DNA from 2 places in the Planococcus sp. PAMC 21323 genome. Region 2 is predicted to be linked to the other one. Evidence: a T-box and tRNA genes for the amino acid it is inferred to sense, from the RefSeq annotation. Region 2 holds a T-box; the other holds one or more tRNA genes.
The links. The T-box of region 2 lies ahead of PLANO_RS06160 (valine--tRNA ligase). A T-box ahead of a tRNA ligase gene usually reads a tRNA of that ligase, here a tRNA-Val.
Positions count from the first base shown of each region.

Region 1: it encodes a tRNA-Val, which carries the amino acid that the T-box ahead of PLANO_RS06160 (valine--tRNA ligase) is inferred to sense. The anticodon was not compared.

Region 1 is NZ_CP009129.1:2,095,007-2,101,628, forward strand. It holds gene PLANO_RS10580 (aldehyde dehydrogenase) at 1-679, opposite strand, end outside; gene PLANO_RS10585 (Gfo/Idh/MocA family protein) at 757-1,683, opposite strand; gene PLANO_RS16100 (hypothetical protein) at 1,799-1,942, shown strand; gene PLANO_RS10590 (thermonuclease family protein) at 2,090-2,821, shown strand; tRNA gene PLANO_RS10595 (tRNA-Val) at 2,904-2,975, shown strand; gene PLANO_RS10600 (YolD-like family protein) at 3,058-3,420, opposite strand; gene PLANO_RS10605 (Y-family DNA polymerase) at 3,435-4,694, opposite strand; gene PLANO_RS10610 (TRAP transporter permease) at 5,072-6,622, opposite strand, start outside.
Region 2 is NZ_CP009129.1:1,210,252-1,216,873, reverse strand. It holds gene PLANO_RS06160 (valine--tRNA ligase) at 1-1,670, opposite strand, end outside; T-box leader at 1,721-1,943, opposite strand; gene hemL (glutamate-1-semialdehyde 2,1-aminomutase) at 2,850-4,136, opposite strand; gene hemB (porphobilinogen synthase) at 4,133-5,116, opposite strand; gene PLANO_RS06145 (uroporphyrinogen-III synthase) at 5,113-5,814, opposite strand; gene hemC (hydroxymethylbilane synthase) at 5,807-6,622, opposite strand, start outside.

The DNA of each region.
Region 1 (6,622 bases), 880 kb from region 2:
CCGTTTGATCCACTATCGCTGGACTTTTACCACCAAGTTCTAATGTAATCGGTGTTAATCGTTCAGATGCAGCTTTCATGATAACTTTTCCTACATTGACGCTTCCTGTAAAGAAAATATAATCAAACGACGCATGGATCAATGCGGTTACTTCTTCTCTTTCTCCTTCAACTACACGAACATAGTAAGAAGGAAACGCTTCTTCCACGATGGTTCGGATAATTTTCGCTACGTGCGGTGTTGCTTCAGACGGTTTGACGATGGCACAGTTTCCACCCACAATCGCACCAATCAATGGCTCCATTACTAATTGAAACGGATAATTAAAAGGTCCAATGACTAAAACAGAACCATAGGGCTCACGGATAACAAAGCTTTTTGATGGCTGGAGATGAAGTGGTGTTTTAACAGACTCTGGCTTCATCCAATCTTCTAGATTTTTCACCATATGGCCAATGCTATCGAGAACAAATCCGACTTCTGTTGCATAAGCTTCAAATTCACTTTTTCCTAAGTCTTTTTTTAATGCATCGATTACATCTGCCTCGTATGCTTGAATAACACTTTTTAGTCGGTACAATTGCTCGATTCGGAAACTTGCTGGTTTCGTGTCCCCTGTATAATAATAATTGCGTTGTTCTTCAATCATGCGTTCTACATCAGTTGCAGTAAAGTTCATTGTCCAACCTCCTCTAAGTCTCTTTACTATACCCATCAAAACAACTTATACACCAAGTTAATGACTTTGACTTCTTTCTATTCAGCCAGTAAATGATCGATATAACGTTGAACAATCAATCCTTCTTCAAAATTAACTAACAACGTCGATTGTTCATTCATTTCCTCAAAAAGCGAAGGGACATCTTCAAAGTCTCTAATCAATTGACGGTCTTCCCCTTTTGTCGACTCGTAAAGAGTTGTCCAGTTTTCCAAAGTCAGCACGCCTTGTTCTCCATACACTTTAAACTGCAATAACTCTTTTTGACCAATGTCGCTAATCCCAGTCAAAAGGAACGGGATTTGTTCTTCCGTAACTCCATGAGCAATTATTGCCGTTTCACATTTATCCGTCTGTTTTGGATAAGTAATATGATGCGATGTAAATGATAGTTCCCCGAACAATCGATTCATTAATTGAAAATAGTGTGGGAAAACTTCACGAACAAATCCCCCTTGACTTCTTGAGCCTATCCATGGGTTTTGCTGCCAAAGTCTTGGCCAGTCTGGGAAAAAAGTTTGAAGTTCAATGCGGACAATTTTTCCAATATGTCCATTTTTGATTCGTTTGGACATTTCGCGAATAACCGGTTTATACATTAAAGGAAAGTGCATAGCCGTTTGTACTCGATTATTTTGCACAGACTCTACCATTGATTCGCCGCCTTCTACATTATGGGCTAACGGTTTCTCGCATAATATATTAATTCCTGCACTCGCTGCAAGCGCAGCAATTTCTGCATGGAAAGCGGGCGGGGTCGCAATATAAACCCAGTTAATATTTGAATGAAGTACATCTTCAATCGACTTTGCCATTGGGATGCCATAAGTCTGACTAATTTCTGTAAGTCGTTCGGTTTGTTCATCGTAAACGGTTTTTATTTCTACGCGGCTCTCTTCTTGTTGCAGTTGTTTAATAATGCGTTCTCCTATAATTCCCGCTCCAATAATACCAATTGAAATCATTCATTTTCTCCCCTTTAAATCTTTTCGATTTTTTCATAATGTTTGTTTATTAGTGTAACCTTTAGGGGTATAGCATAGTCAAACAATACCATTACAAGTTCGAGGAGGAACTTTTATGAATGAGCAGATCCATTGGTGGGAACCTATTTTTACAGGTGAATTAGAAGTTGGTGTCAATAAGGAAAAGCTCGAAAGCGTAACCGAAGAATCTCTTTTGTATTACACTGAAACTCAAGTGTCTTTAGAGTCTACACGTTAATTGATGCAGTTAATCCATATTCATCACACACTTACATAGCGACGTCTTTTCAATTAATGATTGAAAAGACGTTTTATTATGCAATAAAGCGCGATTGCCAGGTCAGATGATTATTCGTATAATGTAAGAACGAAAGCAGGGATTGCAATGAAATTAAAAATTATATTATTAGCTTTATTTTTTCTATCGGGCTGTGGAATGGTCGACTCCATCGACACACCTAACACAACAGATCAAATAGATGTCGAAGTGACGCAAGTCATTGACGGTGATACCATTAAAATTATGTATGAAGGGAACGAAGTAACCGTTCGCTATCTTCTAATGGATACACCGGAAACCAACCACCCAAGCTTAGGCGAACAACCGCTTGGCAAAGAAGCTACTGCAGAAAACAAACGAATCATTGAATCTGGTGATGTTTCTATTGAATTCGATGTCGGCGATCGCTTTGACGATTATGACCGATTGCTCGCTTATATTTATGTCGACGGTGAAAGTGTTCAAGAACAAATGATTAGCGCAGGCTTAGCCAGAGTTGCTTATGTATTCCCACCCAACACGCGTTACCTTGATCAATTTGAACAAGCAGAACAAATCGCTAAAGAAAACGATTTGGGCATTTGGCAATATGAAAATTATTCAACCGACCGTGGCTTTAATGCAGACGCATACGGACAAGAACCCGTTACTAATACGAATCCTTCTACTTCGGGACAACAAACAGGCGATTGCGATATTAAAGGCAATATCAACCGCAACGGCAATAAAATCTATCATTTGCCTAGTGATTCTTCCTACGAACAAACCAACCCTGAAGAATGGTTTTGCTCTGAACAAGATGCACAGGACGCGGGCTTTAGAGGCGTTGGACAGTAGACTGGCCTGCCTTTCTCTCTATTTTATATCGTATTGACTTTTTCTGTGGACGAGCTATAATTAAATTTGTCCTGGAAATTAAGGTCTGTTAGCTCAGCGGGAGAGCACTTCGTTGACATCGAAGGGGTCGCTGGTTCGATCCCAGTACAGACCATTGATTAATGCATTGTACTTTATTTGTTTTACGCAAAACTCCTCATTCTGCAAATTGCAGAATGAGGAGTTTTTTTATGAATCTAATCAATGATCACAATCGAAACCACTCGATCTATCGACAATCTATGTGTTGTTCCACCTTCTCTACATACAATTATGCGACTTCTTGCATCGATGCCTTCAATCGTCCCTCTATGCTCATATATTACTCCCGCTTTCCAACTTTGCATCACTACTTCACATTGACGCTTTAATGCAATGTCTAGTTCTTCTTGTAGTAGCTGCAGATCATCTTCTGTCAATTCAGGCTTTGCCACTAGTTCGTCTTTTGCATACCATTCTCGAATCATTTCAACATGCTCTGGCAACATTAATGCTGTCCATTTAATACGTCCACGATCTTTAACATCTCCTACAACCTTTAAATACTTATTGCGCTTCATTGGACTCATCTCCCTTATTCTTTATTGTGTCCGCCGATTAATTTGGTTCTTGCAATGGCAGTGCCTGCTTGTGTAGCAGAAATGCCCCGGTAGATTGCTGAATAGCCATATCGTTTTCGTATAGTGTCCATCGCTTCTCCAAGCTGTCTGTTTTCAAATTTCTTTTCATCAAAAAGACTCAACTGCATCGATGACTCTTCTTCCAAGTTGCTGATAGCCAGTGAAATCTGCCGCACCGGTTTGTTTTGAAAATGCTCGCGAAATAGACTTTGGCAGACACGGTACATCTCCATCGTGTCATTTGTTGCTTCGTCAATAGAGCGCGAACGGGAAAATCCTCCTCCAAAAGCTGTCTTGCTATAGGCAACACCCAAGTGGATGGTACGTCCTGCACGCCGAGCTTGACGCGTGCGCATTGCAACGTCTTCACACATTTCCAAGATAATCGTCATGATGTCTTGTTCTTCTATGTAATCCCGGTATAAAATTTGTCCTTTTCCATAACTAATTTGCCCTTCGACTAGGGGTGATCCCATATCCGAAAGATCGATGCCATTAGCATGTTGGTAAAGTTGATTGCCCATAATTCCAAATTGTGTTTCCAAAACAGTAACGTCGGCACACGCCAAATCGCCAACAGAAAAAATTCCCATGCTGTTTAAGGTTTTTTCTGTTCGAGATCCAATCCCCCACATTCGACTTAACGGCTGCACAGGCCATAACTTCTTCGGTACATCACTATAGCTCCAAAAAGCAAATCCTGTTTCTTTTCCTTCTAAATCTAATGACAATTTCGCTAGCAACATATTCGGACCTCCCCCTACTGAAGACGGCAGTTTAAAAGAGTCTAATAATTCTTGCTGAATGCGACGCATAGTAGATTCCGGTGGTCCCCACAGCTTTTCCGTACCTGTCAGTTCAATAAAACTTTCATCCACACTGTAAATATGAATCGATTCTTTGGGTACATAGCTTGCTAATAATTCGGTAATGTTCATAGATTTTTGTAAGTACAATTTCATTTTTGGCTCTACTAATAAAATATCTTGATGATCTGGAATTTCAAAAAGCCGAGTACCTGTCTTGACGCCAAAACGCTTTTTCATCATTGGCGATGCAGCCAGCACGACACTCCCTTTTCGTTCCTGATTCCCGACAACTGCAAGACAAACTTCTAGAGGGTTTAGTCCAAGCTCAACCGCCGAAACACTCGCGTAAAAGCCGCACATATCGATGCAGAAGATAGAAGCTTCCGGTAGTTCCTGCTTCCTCATCATACTCACCTCTCAAAAGGGAACGTTTGTTCTTATTTTATACCACGATTTGCCCATCGGCAATCCTTTTTGAAAAATAAAAAGTCTAAATCGAATAAATGAGCAAATTTTTCTTCATTCGCCAAAATTTCTAACAACTTTACATTTCCTGATGAACAAGATATGATGAATCTAGTAACAAGTTCGACATCCATCGTTCTTATGAGATTTCAACAATCAGTAGGAATTATTGGGTGCCAAACCCACTGCAAGCTTTAGGAACAAAGTTTGCTTTGAAAAAAGTCATCGCCTTCGGGTGATGACTTTTTTCATTTTACGTAAAAATTACAGAACGCAAAAAACCGGTCAGGCATTAGCCCGACCGGTTTTCTTTTTATTTATGCTTGTGCTGTTTTACTCGGTTTTTTATCACGTGCCATCCATTGGATACCAAACAAAATAACAAATAATATAGCCCCAATAATATCTGTCATGCCTTCTGGATAAATTAATGCAAGTCCAGTTGCAAATGTAATAATACGCTCGAACCAGTTAAGCTTACGATACCAATAACCGATCAACCCGGCACCAATTGCAACCATACCGGATAATGCGGTAATCAATACCCAAATTAATTCTGGCCAAGTTGTATCAATCATTAATAACGATGGAGATAAAACAAACATATACGGAATGATAAAGGCTGCTGCGGCTAATTTAGCGGCAGTAAAACCGGTCCGTATCGGCTCGCCGCCTGAAATACCTGATGCGGCAAATGCTGCAAGTGCAACAGGAGGTGTAATATCAGCAATAATCCCAAAGTAGAATACAAAGAGATGGGCTGATAATGCAACCACTAGTGGCACCGCTGCTCCAACTGGCTCATCTAACATCAACAGCGTAATAATAGCAGGTGCTGCGATTGTAGACGTAATAACGTAGTTGGCTGTTGTTGGCGATCCCATTCCTAGAACGATCGCTGCTAACATTGTGAAGAATAAAGTTAACAGGACATTGCCGCCTGATGCGGAAACCAATCCATTTGCCAAACTTAAACCAAGTCCAGTCTTTACGACGACCCCAACAATAATACCAGCTGCTGCGGTTGCTGCTGCCACAGCTAACGCCGTCCTTGCACCATCAACTAAAGCTAGAATCATATCTTTAAAACCAAGGCGCGTTTCTTTGTTAAAAGCACTAACAAAAATCGTTAATAATATTCCGTAAAGTGCCGCTTGCATTGTTGGCACACCAATCAATAAAAAGACGATGATGGCAAGAATTGGCGTCAATAAGTAGATTTTTTTCAATACTTCTTTACGATCCGGCATTTCTTCTGGCGAAAGCCCTTTCAAGCCAATGCGCTTGGCTTCAAAATGGGTCATAATCCAAACACCTGTAAAATACAACAGTGCTGGTATGGTTGCCGCTTTGGCAATTTCCCAATAAGTTACGCCTCCGATAAATTCTACCATCAAAAAGGCTGCTGCTCCCATGATTGGTGGCATTAATTGTCCACCTGTTGAGGCTGCTGCTTCTACCCCTCCGGCAAACTCTTTTTTATAACCTAACTTTTTCATCATCGGAATTGTATAAGAACCCGATGTAACAACGTTAGCAACCGAACTACCAGAGATTGTCCCTTGCAGCGCACTTGAGAAAATCGCTACTTTTGCAGGGCCCCCAACTAGGTTTCCGGCTAACGATACGGCCAAGTCATTGAAATACTGTCCAACTCCTGTTTTGACCAAAAACGATCCAAATAACAAGAAGGTGAATATGAAGGTAGCCGATACGCCGATTGGTGTTCCGAGTACTCCGTCTGTTGTATAGAACATCAATTGAACAAGTGATTCCAGATCCTGTCCTCTATGGCGCAAGAACCCTGGGAAATAAGGTCCAAAAAAAGCATACGTCAAAAACAAACTGGCAATAACCGTAATCGGCAT
Region 2 (6,622 bases):
TCTTGTCCTGGAGACGATGCTGTTGCTAGGAAATAGCGCAGTGAATCCGCACCGTACTCAGAAATAACGTCCATTGGATCAACACCATTACCGAGTGATTTCGACATTTTACGTCCTTCAGCATCGCGAACCAGTCCGTGAATTAATACATCTTTAAACGGTTTTTCACCGGTAAATTCTAAAGCTTGGAAAATCATACGTGAAACCCAGAAGTTGATGATGTCATAACCTGTAACTAATGCGTCAGTTGGGTAGTAACGGCTAAGGTCGTCGTTTTCTTCTGGCCAACCAAGTGTTGAGAACGGCCATAGGGCAGATGAGAACCACGTATCTAGTACGTCTTCATCTTGTGTCCAGTTTTCAGCATCAGTTGGTGCTTCGTGACCTACGTAAATTTCGCCTGTTTCGTTATGATACCATGCTGGAATTTGATGCCCCCACCATAATTGACGAGAAATACACCAGTCGCGAATGTTTTCCATCCAGTGTAAATACGTTTTTTCAAAACGATCTGGCACAAAATTAACACCTTCACCATTTTTTTGTGCTTCTACAGATGCAGCAGCTAAAGGTTGCATATCAACAAACCATTGTGTTGACAGGTAAGGCTCCACTACAGCACCGCTTCGCTCAGAGTGACCTACTGAGTGAATATGCTCTTCGATTTCAAACAACACGCCCATGTCTTGCAAGTCTTTCACGATTTGCTTACGGCATTCAAAACGGTCTAAACCTTCGTATTTGCCAGCGTTTTCGTTCATAGAACCATCTTCATGCATCACAAGAACACGTTCTAAATTGTGACGGTTTCCGATTTCAAAGTCATTCGGATCATGCGCTGGTGTGATTTTAACAGCTCCACTTCCAAATTCACGATCTACATAATCGTCTGCAACAATTTCAATTTCGCGTCCAACGATTGGCAAAATTACTTTTTTACCGATTAAGTGTTTGTAGCGCTCGTCTTTCGGATGAACCGCAACAGCCGTGTCTCCAAGCATCGTTTCAGGACGTGTTGTGGCAATTTCAATATGGCCACTACCATCAGCAAGTGGATAACGCATATGATAAAATGCACCTTTTACATCTTTATGAATCACTTCAATATCGGAAATTGCTGTTTGCGTATTCGGGTCCCAGTTGATGATGTATTTACCACGGTAAATCAGTTTTTTCTCGTATAATTTTACAAATACTTCACGCACTGCTTTTGATAACCCATCATCTAATGTAAAACGCTCACGAGAATAATCAAGTCCTAAACCTAATTTTGCCCATTGCTCACGAATATGTCCTGCGTATTGATCTTTCCACTTCCATGATTCTTCAAGAAACGCTTCGCGTCCTAAATCATAACGTGAACGGCCTTCTTCTTTTAGTTTGCCTTCTACTTTTGCTTGTGTCGCAATACCCGCATGGTCCATTCCTGGTAGCCATAATGCGTCAAAGCCTTGCATGCGTTTCATGCGTGTCATGATGTCTTGTAATGTTGTGTCCCACGCGTGGCCTAAGTGCAGCTTGCCTGTAACGTTTGGTGGAGGAATCACAATGGTATACGGCGTTTTACCGCTTTCTGGTTTAGCTTCAAAGAATTTTTGGTCGACCCACCAATCGTAACGGCCTTTTTCAATCGATTGCGGATCGTACTTTGTGGACATTTGTTCAGTCATGGGAATTCCTCCTTTAATTTCTGGTTGAACGCAAAAAACTCCTGTCGTCTGTAAAGGACGAAGGAGTTTTTCGCGGTACCACCTTTATACACAGGTCTAGTTACAGACCTGGCTCTCAAGTTTCATAACGGATGTTCAGTCCGGTTCCCGCTACTCTTTTCACGGCAACTGCTCCGAGGTGACATTCAACTGGACGCTCATAAAGACCTTTCACCAAATGGTCTTCTCTCTGAAATGTAACGTACAACCTACTATCCTCATCAACGCATAAATATCTAATTACTCTTATTGTACTCAATAGGAGGTTTTAGCGTCAAGCTATTTTAATGTCGTCCGGATAGGTTCGTTTACTTTCAATAATTGTTTCGTGAATAGACAGCATGTAAGTTGTTTCTAGTAGATAGCTTTTGTTGCTTTTTCTTGTCGCTTCGATCGCTTTGGGCCTGGCTCCCGCGATAAGCCCGGAAGTGCACCGGTCTTTTCGCTTCGCCTAGCCCGTTGACGCGCCGAAGCTTTGTGAATGGACATCTTAAGTTGAGTATATTAAATCGCTTTTATCGCTTTCTTTTTCGCTTCGATCGCTTTGGGCATGGCTCTCGCGATAAGCCTGGAAGTGCACCAGTCTTCTCGCTTCGCCTAGCCCTTGTCGCTCCTTGCTTGGTGAATGATCACCTTTTGTTGGGTGTGTTAGGTAGTTTTCATCGCTCTCTCTTGTCGCTTCGATCGCTTTGGGCATGGCTCCCGCGATAAGCCCGGAAGTGCACCGGTCTTTTCGCTTCGCCTAGCCCGTTGACGCGCCGAAGCTTTGTAAGTGCACATCATCTAAATTGAGTTTGCTTTTTTATCATTCTTTTTGAGTAGTATTTCATTAGAGAAAACACTCTTTTTATTTAACAGGTCAACTTTCTATTCAAGTCATATGCTTAGTTGTTTGGAGTGCAGATGCTCGACTCTTGCGGAAATAACACGAGCCGAAGACCTTGGAGCGAACGCAGTGAGTGAAGCGGCTAAGGTCGTGTCCGCGGAAAGCGAGCATCAGAACGCAAAACAACGATTTCCTGCAACCGGAAATTTTTGACAGTTAGTTGTCCATCTATATAAATAAAATCACTACACATAAAAAAGAGCTATCCTCAAAAAGTCATTTTCATGACTCTTGGGATAGCTCTGTTAATTTTATTAACGCGCCAATTTAGCAAATACGGTATGGAACGCTTCTACAGTTTTCGCGATATGCTCTTCCGTATGGGCAGTCGATAGGAACATGCCTTCGAATTGGGATGGTGGCAAGTAAATGCCTTCTTCCGCCATTAAGCGGTAGTAGTTTGCGAACAGTTCCAGGTCTGATGTTTTAGCTGTTTCGAAATCTACAACGTCTTCGTTTGTGAAGAAGAAGCCAATCATTGAACCTGCACGGTTTACCGTGTGCGGGATGTTGTATTTTGTTGCAGCTTCGCGGAATCCTTTTTCTAGTTGATCGCCGCGTTTGATGAACGTGTCATAGCTTTCTTCTGATAAGCGGGAAAGTGTTTCGAATCCTGCACGCATCGCAAGTGGATTACCTGATAATGTACCTGCTTGGTAAATTGATCCACTCGGTGCTACTTGCTCCATAATTTCACGTCTACCACCGAATGCGCCGACTGGTAAGCCGCCACCGATTACTTTTCCAAGACAAGTCATATCTGGCGTTACGCCGTAATAGCCTTGTGCACAATTATAGCCCACACGGAATCCAGTCATAACTTCATCAAAAATTAGCACGGTGCCATTTTCATGAGTTAAGTTGCGTAGTTCCATTAAGAAACCTTCGCTTGGAGGAACAACACCCATATTACCTGCTACTGGTTCTACAATAACTGCCGCTAGTTGATCACCAAACTCTTGGAAAGCTAAACGAACGCTTTCAAGGTCATTGAACGGTACTGTAATGGTGTTTTGAGCGACTGATGCTGGAACACCAGGTGAATCTGGCAATCCTAGAGTTGCAACGCCTGAACCCGCTTTAATCAACAAACTATCACCGTGTCCATGGTAGCAGCCTTCGAATTTCAAGATTTTGTCTCGTCCTGTATAACCGCGTGCTACGCGCAATGCACTCATCGTTGCTTCTGTTCCAGAAGAAACCATGCGAATCATTTCAATCGATGGCACACGGTCCATAACTAATTTCGCCATTTTATTTTCTAGTTCTGTTGGTGCACCAAAAGATGTTCCAAGTGCCGCTGTTTCTTGAATGGCTTTTACTACATCTTCTTGTGCGTGACCTAAAATAAGTGGACCGTATGACAAAACATAGTCGATATACGTGTTGCCATCTACGTCTTTAATTGTTGCGCCACTTCCAGATTGCATAAAAATCGGATCCATATCGACTGATTTAAATGCGCGAACAGGGCTGTTAACCCCGCCTGGCATTAATGTTTTGGCTTCAGTAAATGCGGCTAATGATTTTTCGTATGTCATTCTTTTCCCTCCAACCAGCGTGCTGCGTCTTTTGCGTGATACGTCATGACAATATCTGCTCCTGCACGCTTCATGCTTAATAAAGTTTCTAAAACGATTTTCTTTTCATCAATCCAGCCATTTGCTGCAGCTGCTTTGACCATTGCGTATTCACCTGAAACGTTGTATGCAACAATTGGAATATCATAATTGTCGCGAACTTCACGAATAATATCCAAATAGGACAATGCCGGTTTCACAATCATGAAATCTGCACCTTCTTGAATATCAGATGCTGTTTCACGCAAAGCTTCCATGCGGTTTGCAGGATCCATTTGGTAGGTTTTGCGATCTCCAAATTGAGGTGTACTGTGAGCTGCTTCACGGAACGGTCCGTAATATGCAGATGAATATTTAACGCCGTAAGACATAATTGGCGTATTTTCAAATCCAGCTTGGTCTAATCCGTAACGAATCGCCGCGACAAAGCCGTCCATCATGTTTGAGGGTGCAATAATATCTGCTCCTGCTTTGGCTTGCGATACGGCAGTACGCGCCAATAAATCAAGTGACTCATCATTTAAGATGATGCCATCTTCAATTACGCCACAATGGCCGTGATCTGTATACTGACAAAGGCATGTATCGGCAATAACGACTAATTCAGGATGACGGTTTTTCGCAAAGCGAATTGCTTCTTGCGTAATGCCGTGATCATGATAAGCTTGCGAACCGACTGCGTCTTTTTCGTTTGGTACGCCGAAAAGAATAACAGAAGGAATACCAAGGTCGACCACTTCATCGAGTTCAACACCTAAATTGTCCATTGAAAATTGGAACACACCCGGCATAGAGGAAATTTCGTTTTTCACATTTTCTCCTTCAACAACAAAAATCGGATAAATAAAATCCTCTTTATGTAAACTTGTTTCGCGAACCATTGAACGAAGATTAGCAGAACCGCGTAAACGGCGATGACGATTAAAATTCAATTCTTTCATGTCGACAAACTTCCTTTCGCTATTTCATTGATGACTTCGATATACGTATATTTCTTCGGTGTAAAATCTACTGTACCGCCGTTAGCTATAATGGCTTTTTTCGTCACGTGACCTATTGCTGCGATTTGAATAGTAGACCAATCGCCACCTGCTTGTCGATATGCAGATACTGCAGATGGACTCGCAAATAGGACAACAACGTCTTTTAATTGTGTAACGGTTTTTGCATTGTCGCTATTTAACACTGTATCATAAACTGTCCATTCATCGACTTGCATCGACATGGAGGAAATGGTGTTTTTCGCCATTTGCCCTTTTATAAACAAGCATTTCGCCACTCCCGAGATAGGCGGGAATTCTTGAATAAAATGATCGGCACTAAACACTTTCGGAATAAAATCTACTTGATGACCGTGTTTTTCTAAAACCGCTGCTGTTTGGTCACCGACTGCGGCAATTTTAGCAGTTACAGTTTCATTCAGTGTACAAAATACTTCTGCACTTGTACGACTAGTGAAAATTAGCCAGTCATATTCCGTGAAATCCGGTTTTTCTGACTGGCGAACAATGGTTTCAACAAGTGGGAGATAATTTGTTTTTGCCCCAAATGATTGTGCATGAGAAATCGCTTCTACCGGTTTTCTAGAGCCGGTAAAAACGATGGTTTTTCCTTCGAGCAGTTTTTTGCTTTTAGACATTGCTTTCAGCTTTGACGCGTTGAATTAAATCATAACCGCCTTGCGCACTGATTTTCTCAGCAACAATTCGTCCTGCTTCGATTGGGTCGTGGCTAATGGCCATTTCTTTAAACACTTGATCTGCTTCAGGCGAAGAAATGAGTCCTGTAAATGTAATTTCTCCATCTTTCACTGTTGCATATCCAGCAATCGGCACTTGACAGCTGCCATCCATATCTTTAAGGAATTTACGCTCTGCGTTTACAGCTAAAGCTGTGTCTTGGTGATTTAGTTTTGCTAATTCAGCAAGAAGTTCAGTATCTTCTTCGCGGCATTCGATTCCGAGTGAACCTTGTCCTATTGCTGGTAGACACTCATCTACTTCAAGGAATTCAGTTACTAAATCATCTTTCCAACCCATTCGCTTTAACCCTGCTGCAGCTAAAATAATTGCGTCGAAATCGCCTGATTGAAGTTTTGCAAGACGTGTATCGATATTCCCACGAATCCATTGAATGTCTAAGTCTGGACGCAATAATAATAATTGTGAACTGCGGCGTAAGCTACTTGTTCCAACAACTGCTCCAACTGGTAAGTCTAATAATTTCACATGGTCATTCGCAATATAAGCATCCCGCGGGTCTTCACGTTCTGGAATACAACCAATTGCCAAACCTTCAGGTAATACAGAAGGCATATCTTTCATGCTGTGAACAGCAAAATCGATTTCACGGTCAAAAAGTGCTTGCTCGATTTCTTTTACAAATAAACCTTTACCGCCGACTTTAGAAAGCATAACATCGACAATTCGGTCGCCTTTAGTCACGAT